4 regions of the Phyllobacterium sp. CCNWLW183 genome follow, and region 2 is predicted to be linked to each of the others. Evidence: predicted binding sites of a transcription regulator. Region 2 holds the regulator's gene; each other region holds the start of a gene.
What was found. Region 2 encodes LexA, which represses DNA repair genes until DNA is damaged. Its sites were predicted from a motif close to TGTTCNNNNTGTGTTCNG; they were not measured.
Positions count from the first base shown of each region.

Region 1: a site for LexA is predicted at 1,465-1,482, ahead of V9K95_RS17575 (ATP-dependent helicase). Genes of this name have one in related genera too.
Region 3: a site for LexA is predicted at 1,910-1,927, ahead of uvrA (excinuclease ABC subunit UvrA). Genes of this name have one in related genera too.
Region 4: a site for LexA is predicted at 1,316-1,333, ahead of def (peptide deformylase). Genes of this name have one in related genera too.

Region 1 is NZ_JBBCBN010000007.1:331,456-334,862, forward strand. It holds gene V9K95_RS17565 (Lrp/AsnC family transcriptional regulator) at 1-99, opposite strand, end outside; gene V9K95_RS17570 (MFS transporter) at 247-1,401, shown strand; gene V9K95_RS17575 (ATP-dependent helicase) at 1,514-3,407, shown strand, end outside.
Region 2 is NZ_JBBCBN010000001.1:225,887-229,293, forward strand. It holds gene V9K95_RS01150 (ABC transporter substrate-binding protein) at 1-200, opposite strand, end outside; gene V9K95_RS01155 (substrate-binding domain-containing protein) at 485-1,507, shown strand; gene lexA (transcriptional repressor LexA) at 1,660-2,376, shown strand; gene V9K95_RS01165 (ComEC/Rec2 family competence protein) at 2,484-3,407, opposite strand, start outside.
Region 3 is NZ_JBBCBN010000001.1:57,129-60,535, forward strand. It holds gene uvrA (excinuclease ABC subunit UvrA) at 1-1,755, opposite strand, end outside; gene V9K95_RS00310 (single-stranded DNA-binding protein) at 2,182-2,703, shown strand; gene V9K95_RS00315 (TetR/AcrR family transcriptional regulator) at 2,808-3,407, opposite strand, start outside.
Region 4 is NZ_JBBCBN010000003.1:374,727-378,133, forward strand. It holds gene V9K95_RS09905 (cation diffusion facilitator family transporter) at 1-9, shown strand, start outside; partial or broken gene V9K95_RS09910 (DNA recombination protein RmuC) at 47-1,153, opposite strand; gene def (peptide deformylase) at 1,395-1,925, shown strand; gene fmt (methionyl-tRNA formyltransferase) at 1,929-2,864, shown strand; gene V9K95_RS09925 (GNAT family N-acetyltransferase) at 2,861-3,355, shown strand; gene truA (tRNA pseudouridine(38-40) synthase TruA) at 3,355-3,407, shown strand, end outside.

The sequences.
Region 1 (3,407 bases), on a different contig from region 2:
CTCATGTGCCGCCGGGGCCGAAAGGCCAACTCTCTGTCCAAGTTCAGCATAGCTGAGGGTCGCATCCCCCACCAGTTGACCTAACAATTTTCTGTCCATTGGGTCTGCCCTATGCGCCTCCCCTTTATGGTGCAGAATACCATCTGTTTTTTTCACGACCGTAAACTCCCTGGTTGCCGCCGAATAACATTCGAATATTGTGAGCTTATGCAGAATGATAATCACGTAACAAGCGAAATTTCATCAATGTCGGTTCCCGCAATAGTCTGGGCCCTGACGGGATGCATTGGTCTGATCGGCTCAAATTCACTTGCACTGGGTCCGATTGCGCCGGCAATTGCCGATGGGTTCGACGTAGAAGTTCAGGACATTATGCTGGCATCGGCTGCCTTTGGGCTTGGAACCGCGTTGGGGGCCATCGCTCTGGGGCAACTGATAGATCGGGCGGGCCCTCGTAGAACGCTTGCCTATGTCATGTTGATAATGGCGATCGGTTTTATCAGCAGTGGTGTGGCTCAAGGCGCAGTCGTCCTGACGATTTCTCAGTTTCTCGTCGGCATATCGGCCGGTGTCGCCCTGCCCGCAATTTATACTCTTGCTGCCGTCGTTGCTTCGCCCGGACATGAAGGGCGCACGATTGGTATCGTACTCACGGGTTGGACGATCAGCATGGTGGCGGGTGTACCCCTTTCGACGTTGATCGCTGACGGTCTTGGCTGGCGTGCATTTTACATCGCAATCGCCGCAGCGGCTCTCATTGCTGGAGCGGGATTATCGGTGAACGGGCAGCAGCATGAAACACAGCGCAAGGGTGTTGCATCAAGAACGCCAATCACCGCCCTGACGATCAAAGGCGTACTGCCGCTTCTGGCAGCCTGTGGGTGTTTCATGGCGGCTTTTTACGGCGTCTATGCTTATGTCGGCGATCACTTGCATGTGAACCTGGAATATCCTGTGCGAGCCACCGGGCTTGCGGCGATCTTCTACGGGATCGGTTTTGGAAGCGCCGTATTTCTGGACCGTTATGTTGACGCCTATAGTGGCCGTCGCGTTTTGCTCCCCTTAATCTTTCTGATGGTCGCTGTGGTTTACGCCGTGATGTCGCTCGTATCAGGCACCTACACCGGGGTTCTTGCCGTCATGGCAATCTGGGGGCTCGCAAATCACTTCGGCCTGAACGTGCTGATTATGCGACTAACGGCCCTGGAACCTTCACAACGTGGGGCAATAATGGGTCTCAATAGCGCGGTAACCTACCTTGCACTGTTCGCTGGGACTATCGTCATGGGTGAAGTCTACGCGGCCGAGGGGTTTGTTTACATTACTCTATGCGGGGGCTTGCTCAGCTTGCTCGCAAGCGTTTTTTCGCTCTGCGCGGCCTATATGCAGAGCCCGAACTAATTGCAGCGGGAACGGCTGGCGTATGTCTCTGCACCGCCTTGAGTATTGAGCAAACGAGTGTTATGTTCTATCTTTGTTCCAAGCAGAATCAGAAATAGGAACCAGTTTTTCGATGAGTGTTGCGCATCTTGATAAGTTGAACGTTGCACAACGCAAGGCCGTAGAATTTGCTATCGGACTACCCGATGGTCAGACTGGCGGACCGCTTCTTATCATTGCGGGAGCGGGATCGGGAAAAACCAATACGCTGGCACACAGGGTTGCACACCTCATTGTAAATGGTGCCGATCCTCGCCGTATCCTTATGATGACATTCTCGAGACGTGCGTCCGCTGAGATGTCCAAACGGGTCGGCCGTATCTGTACGCAGGTGCTTGGGCAAAAGTCCTCGATCATGACTGACGCCTTGGATTGGGCGGGAACATTTCACGGGATAGGCGCACGGCTTTTACGTGACTATGCCGAACAGATTGGGCTTGACCCGAACTTTACTATCCACGACCGGGAAGATTCGGCCGATCTCATAAATCTGGTCCGGCACGAACTTGGTTTCTCCAAAACCGAAACCCGCTTTCCGACCAAAGGAACTTGCCTTGCGATCTATTCTCGCGTCGTCAATTCTGAACGCCCACTCAACGAGGTTCTAAAGGATGTTTTCCCTTGGTGCGCCATGTGGGAGACAGAACTTCGCCAGCTTTTTGCCGGTTATGTCGAAGCCAAGCAAGCACAGAACATTCTCGACTATGACGATCTACTCCTCTATTGGGCGCAGACCGTTTGCGATCCGCTGCTTGCAGAAGATATTGGTGGCCGCTTTGATCACGTCCTCGTCGACGAATATCAAGATACCAATCGCCTACAATCAACCATTCTGTTGGCCTTGAAGCCCGGAGGACGCGGTCTGACGGTAGTCGGTGATGACGCGCAATCTATTTATTCGTTCCGCGCTGCTACCATTCGCAATATCCTCGACTTTCCAAGCTCATTCACTCCACCGGCGGATGTCATCACACTTGACCGCAATTACCGCTCCACACAGCCGATCCTGAGTGCGGCAAACGGCGTGATTGATCTGGCATCCGAACGCTTCACAAAAAATCTCTGGACGGAGCGACAGTCTGCGGAAAGGCCGCGACTCGTCTCTGTGCGCGATGAAAACGAGCAGGCAAATTACATCGTCGAGCAGATATTGGAGACCCGGGAAACCGGAACAACTTTGAAACAGCAAGCGGTGTTGTTCCGTACTTCACATCACAGCGGACCCTTGGAAGTTGAACTGACCCGGCGCAACATTCCTTTCGTCAAATTTGGTGGATTGAAGTTTCTCGACAGCGCCCATGTTAAAGACGTATTGGCCATGCTTCGCTTTGCGCAAAACCCGCGTGATCGTGTTGCCGGATTCCGCCTCATGCAGATACTTCCAGGCGTTGGTCCTGCTTCGGCACAGCGCGCACTTGAAGACATGGCGATAGATGCGGACCCATTAAGTGCCCTCACCCAGCATCCGGCACCTCCGCGCGCCGGTGACAATTGGTCGGACTTCGTTTCGACCGTTCAACAACTGAGCGCCAGAAGGATGGGCTGGCCTGCCGAGATCGAGTTGGTCCGGCGTTGGTACGAACCGCATCTGGAGCGTATTCACGAAGATGCGCAAATGCGCCAGGCCGATATTCTTCAGCTTGAGCAAATTGCCAGCGGCTATCCTTCGCGAGAGAGATTTCTGACTGAACTCACTCTTGATCCGCCGGACGCGACAAGCGATCAATCTGGCGTCCCATTGCTGGATGAGGATTATCTCATCCTATCGACGATCCATTCAGCCAAGGGACAAGAATGGAAATCGGTTTATCTGCTCAATGTGGTAGACGGCTGCATGCCGTCCGACCTTGGTACCGGCTCAACTGCAGAGATCGAGGAAGAGAGGCGCCTGCTCTACGTCGCCATGACAAGAGCAAAGGATAGGTTGCACCTTGTCACCCCTCAGCGGTTTTTCACGCATGGCCAGA
Region 2 (3,407 bases):
AAATTGTCAGAACTGCTTGATGGCATCGCCACAATGGAAACCTTGTTGCCTGTTTCTTTTTCAAAGCGGTCAAGCTGCTTGCGCAATTCGGCATTTTCATTGCCGGTCGAGCTGTAAACAATAGAAAGATTGGCTGCATAGGCACCTGAAGACAACAGCGCTGTAAGCAGGATGCCCGCCAAAACTGAACTCTTTTTCATAAATCCTCCCAGAAATATTTGATGGATCAACCCATGCCGGACGGCACTCAATCCCCAATTGACGATCCTCCTCAAGCACATCAGATAGTGAAATTAACCTATCCAAAGCGCTTTGGATAAAAGGTGTCAAAACGCAAAACGAATGTCAATAAATAGTTTATGAACGCCATTAATCAGGCAAATAAAATTGTGCAGATCATTTAAAGCGCTTTGAAGTATGATTATATTACGAAGGCAAAGACATCTAACGACGCAGATAGGAATACAGTTTTGGACCGTCCGGCATGAAGCTGAAAGAACTCGCTGAAAAGCTCAACCTCTCCCAGACGACCGTTAGCCGCGCGCTGAACGGTTATCCGGAAGTGAATGAGGCTACGCGCGAGCGCGTCAATAAAGCGGCATTGAAATTTGGCTATAGTGCGAATGCAAATGCCCGGCGGCTTGCCATGGGCCGTGTCGGTGCTATCGGTCTGGTTATCCCCGCAGATTCCAGCCAGCGATTTGGGCCTCATACCGCGGAATTTCTTGCCGGTTTGGCGGAGCGCCTTTCCCGGGACGAGATTGATTTTCTGCTCAGTCCCATTGTCGATAATGACGAGATTTCGGTTTATAAGCGCCTGATTTCGAGCAAACGGGTTGATGCGATCATCGTCTCCGGGCCTGTTTTGGTCGATGAGCGCGTATCCATGCTGATCGATGCAAACTTTCCTTTTGTTCTGCATGGCCGTACGAACATAGACAGGCCCCATGCCTGGCTGGATATCGACAATCAGGGCGCATTCTATCAGGCCGCAAGCCACCTCCTCGACCTTGGACATCGGCATATAGCCATGATTGACGGGTTAAGAGGGTTTACGTTCTCTGAGCATCGCGAGCTCGGATATCGCCAAGCGCTAAGCGAACGCGGCGTCGAAATCGACCCGCGCTTCATCGTACACGACTACTTCTCTGATGAAATCGGCTTTCGTGAAACGCAACGGCTGCTTTCATGCACTCCGCAACCGACAGCAATCATTGCAGGATCAATGATGACCGCTTTGGGCGTGTCACGTGCAGTTCGCAACAAGGGTTATCAGTTGGGCAAACAAGTATCGCTCATCACCCATGACGATGTCTTTCCATATCTCAATGCCAGCAACATGGTTCCATCCATGACCACCACACGATCATCAATGCGCTCCGCCGCCACGAGAATCGCTGAAATGCTCGTGCGCGTCCTTGATGGCGAACCCGTGGACAATATTCATGAATTATGGCCCGTGGAACTCACAGTACGCCAGTCGAGCGGTCCTCCGATAGGCGGATAGGCCCATATTTTGCGTCATTCCATCTGATTTTCAGAGTAATTGGGCATATAGGGCTGGTTTATACCAGATATTAATCCTTGTGGAACACAACTGGAACATATAGTGTTTGTTCTGGTTTTGTTTTTCCGATTCCACACTTAAGGATCGCCCCTATGCTGACGCGCAAACAACATGAACTTCTGCTCTTCATACATGAACGGTTGAAGGAAACGGGCATTCCCCCTTCTTTTGATGAAATGAAGGACGCACTTGATCTCGCATCCAAATCCGGCATTCATCGCCTGATTACCGCACTGGAGGAGCGAGGATTTATTCGTCGGCTAGCAAATAGGGCACGGGCGCTGGAAGTGCTTCGCCTGCCCGACTCGATTGCGCCGGGTCTGAACGCGCAACGCAAATTTTCTCCGAGCGTTATTGAAGGCAGTTTGGGACGAAATGTTGCGCCGCCTCGCCCGCAAGCAAGCACTGCCGATATTGTTGCTGCCAACATGATCAGCATTCCTGTTATGGGACGTATCGCTGCCGGTGTGCCGATCGCTGCAATTCAAAACCAGACTCACATGCTCAATCTCCCGCCCGATATGATCGGCAGCGGTGAGCATTATGCGCTTGAGGTCAAAGGTGACTCCATGATCGAAGCGGGTATTTTTGACGGCGACACTGTTGTTATCAAGCGCGGAGATACCGCGAGCCCCGGTGAAATCGTTGTGGCACTCGTGGATGATGAAGAAGCAACGTTGAAGCGTTTTCGCCGAAAAGGTGCATCCATTGCTCTCGAAGCAGCAAACCCCGCCTATGAAACCCGCATCTTTGGACCGGACCGCGTTCAGGTACAGGGCAAGCTGGTCGGTCTGATACGCAGATATTGATGGCGTTTACGCTTCGCTGGACGGTGTGCTTTTGTTCGTAGGCTCCATTCGAACAGCCACAGAATGGCAGCTAGCGAAAAATGTTTAGGACTACCATAAACGCCGAACTACATTTTCTTGCCTGTATCCGGTGGTTTCTTGGATAGTTGCCGCTCTTCAAGATTGCGCGCGGCGCGGGAATAGATGCGGTAATTATTCCAAGGGCGGTTGGGCGTGCCAATCGCATATTTTATATCAACCGAATTCAGGCGTTGAGAAAGCTCTTGTTTTGCCAAATCGGTGCCAACTGGTGTGGAATCGGCTTCGACAGAGTCAGATTGTGGAGCATCAAACCTGATCTCCGCAGCGCCTTTGAGCGCCAGCATTTGCGATGAAAGCAACAATTTTCCAGCATTTGGACAATTTGCAGCCCTCGCGGCAAAAGCCAAAATGATGATATCCCCTTCTAGGCATGCATCTGCTGTTCTTGTTGCATCATCGGTATAGGCAACGATTAATCCTCCCGGCTCCCGGGCAGTGCAAAGCTTATTGTTACATTCGAACTGAACGCCGCTTGCAACATCGCCTTTCATTGCCGGCTTAATAATCTGCCCGGCCCTATACCCCAACTGCCAATTATCGAGGCTGAAGGCGCTGCCTGCTTGTTTATTGATCGCCAGATGGTCGTCGTCCGTTCTTAACGCGACCAGTTTTCCGTCTTCTGAGACCATAATCGCAGGATAGGATGCCCGTCCCGTCAAACCAATTGCCAATGCTACCAATGGCAAGGCAAGCAGGCGCAACCACGTTGAAAGAAATAGAAGAAGCAAAAGCCCTATCGCCATAAGAATAAGCGAAGTTTCGGACATCAGCCCAAGATTTCCACTTGGTGAATGCGACGCCACGGCTTTTGCTATGGCGATAACAATCTCGATGCCCCATCCCATGATTTTAAACGGAAGCCAATCGAGGTCAAAAGGCATGGCGAGCAGGCCAAGCACTGCGAAGGGCATCACGAGAATTGAGACAATTGGTAGCGCCAAGGCATTTCC
Region 3 (3,407 bases), 170 kb from region 2:
GGCCGGACCGATATCGACGACATAATCTGCGGTCAAAATCGCATCCTCGTCGTGCTCCACAACGATAACCGTATTTCCGAGATCCCGCAGATGACGCAAAGTCTTCAGCAACTGCTCATTGTCGCGTTGATGCAGGCCAATGGATGGCTCGTCCAGAACATAGAGAACACCAGTCAGACCGGAACCGATCTGCGATGCAAGGCGGATACGCTGGCTTTCACCACCGGAAAGAGTGCCCGAATTGCGTGAAAGCGCCAGGTAGTCCAGGCCGACATCATTCAGGAAGCGCAGACGCTCGCGAATTTCCTTAAGAATGCGCGCAGCGATTTCTGTCTGTTTCTCATTGAAGCTTTTATCAATATCGCTGAACCAGGCATCCGCATGACGAATGGATTTTTCAGTAATCTGGCCGATATGCAGACCGCCAATTTTTACCGCGAGAGCCTCGGGTTTCAGGCGGTAACCCTTGCAAGCGGGGCAGGGCGTGCCAGACATGAAACGTTCGATCTCTTCGCGCGACCATGCTGAATCCGTCTCTTTCCAGCGGCGTTCCAAATTGGGAATGACACCCTCGAAAGATTTTGTTGTGCGATATGATCGCAAACCATCATCATAGGAGAATGCAATTTCACGGCTGCCAGTGCCGTAAAGTATGGCTTCGCGCGCCTCTTCATTCAAATCACGCCAGCGATCTGCGAGCTTGAAACCGTAGGCTTCGCCCAGCGCCTGCAATGTTTGGCTGTAATAAGGAGAACTCGATTTTGCCCAAGGCGCAATTGCACCATTCTTAAGCGTCAGGGCCTCGTCAGGAATGATCATCGTCGGATCAATCGCCTTTTGAGTACCCAGGCCATCGCAGGTCGGGCAGGCACCGAAGGGATTATTGAACGAGAAAAGGCGCGGTTCAATCTCCGAAATGGTGAAGCCCGAAACAGGACAGGCGAATTTTTCCGAAAACATGATGCGTTCATGTGTTTCGTTCTTGGATTTATTGGCTGATTCACTTGAGGTTTCATCAGCAGGCAGCGGCTTATCCGCAAATTCTGCGACAGCGATACCATCTGCAAGCTTCAGGCAGGTCTCGAGGCTATCGGCAAGACGTGCGGAAATATCAGGTCGGACGACGATGCGGTCAACCACAACGTCGATATCATGCTTGTACTTCTTATCGAGTGCCGGAACATCGGCAATTTCATAAAAAATACCATCGACCTTCACGCGCTGAAAACCGCGTTTCTGCAGATCCGCAAGCTCCTTGCGATACTCCCCCTTACGCCCGCGTACTATGGGCGCAAGGATGAATAGACGGGCGCCTTCCTCGAGCGCCATGACACGATCCACCATTTGGCTGACGGTCTGGCTTTCGATAGGCAAGCCTGTTGCCGGTGAATAAGGGACACCGACACGCGCATAAAGCAGGCGCAAATAGTCGTAAATCTCGGTGACTGTACCCACAGTTGAGCGGGGGTTGCGGCTGGTTGTCTTTTGCTCAATCGAAATTGCCGGAGAAAGACCGTCAATTTGATCCACGTCTGGTTTCTGCATCATCTCCAGAAACTGCCGGGCATAGGCCGACAGGCTTTCGACATAGCGTCTTTGGCCTTCTGCATAGATCGTATCGAAGGCGAGCGAAGACTTGCCCGAACCCGAAAGGCCGGTCATGACAATCAGCTTGTCGCGCGGCAGATCAAGATCGATATTCTTCAAATTATGTTCGCGCGCGCCGCGAATGGAAATGTACTTCTGATCGCTCATGTCGGTTCGCCTTTAAGAGGGCATGCTGTTATGGGGAATTGTTCTTTAAGAGAACAGTTTCCTTTATCTAGTGCTTCATGGATAATTTACGAGGCCGGACTTTATCAACCATCCTGAATCACCATAGCCATGTTGACATTATTAGAGCAAGTGTTAGAACAAAGAAAGAACAAATAATATTGACAGCGGCCTTCGCCATATCCGGATGTATACGGCTGCGAATTGATTGTAAAAGGACGCTTTGAGCTGAGATAGTCGGCTGCATGATCGAAAAATGTCTCCTGACAAATCTGGCAGGAGAGTGATCGCAGCAGACGATGCCGATATGAGGTGTATATTGTGGATAGTGGCAATCAATTGCCCGCCACGTCCATGGCTTCTGTATGATAGGCAAAATTTAAAATTGGAATTTGTGGAGTTTTGAACATGGCAGGCAGTGTCAACAAGGTCATTTTGGTAGGAAATCTTGGCGCTGATCCAGAAGTCCGGCGGCTCGGTTCAGGCGATCCCGTCGTGAATCTACGTATTGCGACCTCGGAAAGCTGGCGCGACAAGAATAGCGGCGAACGCAAGGAAAAGACCGAGTGGCACAGCGTCGTCATTTTTAATGACAATCTCGCAAAAGTTGCCGAGCAGTACCTTAAGAAGGGTATGAAGGTTTATCTGGAAGGCGCGCTTCAGACCCGTAAATGGCAGGACCAGACGGGCAATGATCGTTATTCCACCGAAGTCGTACTGCAAAAATTCCGTGGTGAACTACAGATGCTGGATTCACGCGGAGAAGGTGCGGGAGCCGGCGGCGGTCGGTCCTTCGAGAGCAATTCCGGGCGCGGACAGATGAGCGACGATCGTGGCGGTTCCGACTTTGGCCGGTCCAATGCAGGCGGGTCCTCGAGCTCGAGCGGCGGTAATTTCTCACGCGATCTCGATGATGAGATCCCGTTCTGAGTTGAGTTCAAAAGACCGGACTTGATCGTATTCTCATTATTATGCAGGCATCGGGTAGTCCAAGACTGCCCGATGTTTGTTTTTAGATGAGAAAACAACTGCTCCTAGTTCCCGGAGCGCTTCACCATTGAAATAATGATTTCATAGAGCTCATCTTTTGCCTGAGTAGGAGCGATATCCTCGTTTACTGCAGCATTTGACAAGCCTTCTGCAGCTCCGAGCATTCCCCATAGTCCAGCCGATGAAACACCTTCTGCGCCGGTAAACGCATTTAACAGATGCCTGCACTTTTCTATGAACACGGCCTCGAAGTCGTGCTTTATCTTATCAAGTTCCGGCGAGCCTTTTAATGCGGCAGTGATGCCGGGAATTTCGCGTCCCTGTGTAAGAACGCAATCAACATAAGACGAGGCGATCACTTTGGCGACGTCGGTGAGATTGGGTGCGGCACGCTCAAGCGCCGCATCCATTATAACGGTCTGACGTGCATCGAACTCTTTGAAAAGTGCTGCGAGAAGTCCTGGCCTTGTGCCGAAATGGTCATAGACAACGGGCTTTGTAACACCTGACAACTCAGCCAGGCGACCAAGCGTCAAAGCTTCCGTACCTTCGTCACGAATTAATTTCCATGAAACATCCAGTAATTGCCGCTGGCGCGCCTCGCGGGAAAGACGCTGGCGGGGAGATGTTTGAGATGAGGAGTT
Region 4 (3,407 bases), on a different contig from region 2:
GCTGGCTAAGATCGGAATTATCCGTCAGGTCAGATACAGTCTGGCCTTACTCCTCGCCATCGACCACCCGCAAGCGCAACTGGCTTGTCGTGGAAGCTGCCGACCGCGTTGTATCGGGCGCTTTTGTTTCGCCCACTGGCGCTTCCGCGAATTCCAGCGCTTCGATCTTCTGGCCGCGCTTGGTCACCTTGCTGGAAGATACCAGAATATCGTCAATATCCTTGTTTGCCTGAATGAAATGGGTTTGCAGACGCCGCACACGATCATCAAGACGGCCAACATCTTCCATCAACCGGATGACTTCGCCCTGTATCAAATGCGCCTGTTCCCGCATGCGTACGTCTTTTAGCACAGCCTGAATGACCTGAATGGATAGCATCAGCAATGAGGGCGATACGATTACTATGCGCGAGCGATGCGCCTTCTGGATCACGCCTTCGAAATTCTCATGAATTTCAGCAAATACCGATTCCGAGGGCACAAACAGAAACGCCGTATCCTGCGTCTCGCCATTGATAAGATATTTTTCTGCAACATCACGAATATGAATCTCGATATCGCGCCGGAACTGTGTAGCGGCGATCTTCTTGCCTTCCGGCGTTTCGGATTCACGTATGGCGTTCCAGGCTTCCAGGGGAAACTTGGCATCAATGACCAGATTTGCTGCACCATTGGGCATGCGAACCACGCAATCAGGTCTGCTTCCATTCGACAGGGTTGCCTGAAACTCATAAGCGCCCTGCGGCAGACCATCGGCGATAATCGCTTCCATCCGCGCCTGACCGAAGGCCCCACGCGTCTGTTTATTGGCAAGAATTGCCTGCAATTGGACGACCTGACCCGCAAGCGTTTGAATATTATTCTGCGCCGTATCGATGACCGCCAGCCGTTCTTGCAGTTTGGCGAGATTTTCGTGCGTGGACTTGGTCTGATCGGTCATGGTCTGGCCAATCCGGGTGGTCATGCCGTCGAGCCGCTCCCGAATGGATTGATTAAGCTCTGCCTGACGAGAACCGAAAAGTTCAGCCATTGTCTGCATGCGACCTTGCATTTCAGATTGGCTTTTAAGAATTTCTCCCATTCGCGCTTCCGCGTCGCGGGCACGATCTTCCGCCTGTATCTCCGCGACAAGCCGCATCCGTGCTGCCCGCATGACAGCAACAATGGCAAAAATCACCACCAAAGCCATGACAAGCGCCACTGTAAACAGTGTTGCGCCTACAGATATTGAGGTCGCGCCGAGCTGAAACAGCGTTTGATCGAGAGAAATTGAAGTTTCCATAACCCTAGAGTAACCGATTCGATTGGTAAATGTGAGATCAAAACATGAACATTTTTATGATTGGGTCTGATGCCGCATTGACGGCTGAAAATCGAGATATTAGGTGAAGGGCATGTCTATCAAACCGCTCGTCATCCTTCCCGATCCGCTGCTTCGTCAAGTTTCCAAACCTGTCGAAAGTTTTGACGTGGATTTGCGCAAATTTTCCGCTGATATGCTGGACACAATGTATGATGCGCCCGGCATTGGTCTGGCGGCCATTCAGGTCGGCACACCGATCCAGATGCTGGTGATTGATCTTGCCAAAGAGGACGAGCCGAAGGCGCCGCAGGTTTACATCAATCCACAGGTGCTTTGGTCCAGCGACGAACGGAATATTTACGAAGAGGGCTGCCTTTCCATCCCTGATTACTATGCGGAAGTCGAGCGGCCCAAACAGGTTCGCGTTTCCTATTTCGATATTGAGGGGAAGCCCCAAGAAGTCGAAGCGGACGGACTTTTGGCAACATGCCTTCAACATGAGATCGATCATTTGAACGGTATTTTGTTCATCGATTACATTTCGCGGTTGAAGCGTGAAATGGTGGTGAAGAAGTTCAAGAAACTCGCCAAGGATCGTCCTCCAAGCCGATTGGCGGTTTAGGCCATGAGTTTACGCATCGTATTCATGGGCACGCCGGATTTTTCCGTGCCTATTCTCAATGCGCTGATCGGGCAGGGCCATGAAATTGTTGCGGTTTATAGCCAGCCACCACGCCCTGCTGGCAGGCGTGGGCTTGAGCTGACCCCTTCGCCTGTTCACCGGAATGCGGAGCAATTCGGCATCGAGGTCCGCACACCCAAGAGCCTGAAAGATCCGGATGAGCAGCAGGCTTTCATCGATCTCAAGGCAGATGTTGCGATTGTTGTCGCCTATGGCCTGATTTTACCGAAAGAAATTCTCGAGGGCACCCGCCTCGGTTGCTATAATGGACATGCCTCATTGCTTCCGCGCTGGCGGGGAGCTGCGCCAATTCAGCGTGCCATTATGGCCGGTGACCTTGAAACCGGCATCATGATCATGAAGATGGATGAAGGTCTCGATACTGGGCCGGTCGCCATGGTCGAGAAAATCAACATTACGGCTGACATGACGGCGGGCGAACTGCATGACCAGCTTAGCATGGCCGGCGCTGATCTGATGGTGCGCGCCATTGCCGCTCTGGAACGCGACAGCCTGACCCTCACGCCGCAATCCGATGAGGGAGTAACCTACGCCTCCAAGATTACCAAGGTCGAAACCCGCATCGACTGGACCCAGCCAGCCATAGACGTTCACAACCGTATTCGTGGCCTGGCGCCGTTTCCCGGTACCTGGTGTGAAATGGAAATTGGCGACGATCTGGAGCGTGTCAAACTTCTGCGCTCAGTGCTCGCCACAGGCGTAGGTGCCCCCGGAACCGTATTGGACGACGATTTGCGCATTGCCTGCGGCGAAGGAGCTGTCCGTCTGCGGACATTGCAGCGTGCAGGCGGCAAAGCCATGGATGGGCAGGAGTTTCAGCGCGGAGCTAAAATCGCGCAAGGCACACGACTGCCATGAGTGATGTCACGGTCCAGACTACAAGCCCTGACGATTATCCTGAAGTTGCCAACCTTGTCGAGCGTGCCTTCGGGGGAACCGGCGAAGTTAAATTGATTTCTCGGTTGAGAGAAAATAACGATGTTCTGCTCGAGCTTGTTGCCCGGAAAAACGGGATTCTGACAGGACACATCCTGTTTTCACGCGTGAAGATTACCGGTAAGAACCACGACGCCGTCGCTTTGGCGCCTTTGGCAGTATTGCCGGAGTTTCAAAAGCAAGGTGTCGGAAGTCTCCTCATTCAGACAGCCCATACGAAGCTCGTCGCTGCAGGAGAGACCTTATCGCTCGTTCTTGGCGATCCCGCATATTACGGCAGATTTGGCTATGAGCATCTGCGCGCTGCAGGTTTTGAGAGCGCTTACCAAGGGAAATATCTGCAAGCTTTAGCTTTTGCCGATGCGCCATCGACCGGCGTCCTGCAGTATGCTCCAGCTTTTGGAGCACTCTAATGCCCCGCTACAAGCTTACTGTCGAGTATGATGGTACGCCATATGCAGGTTG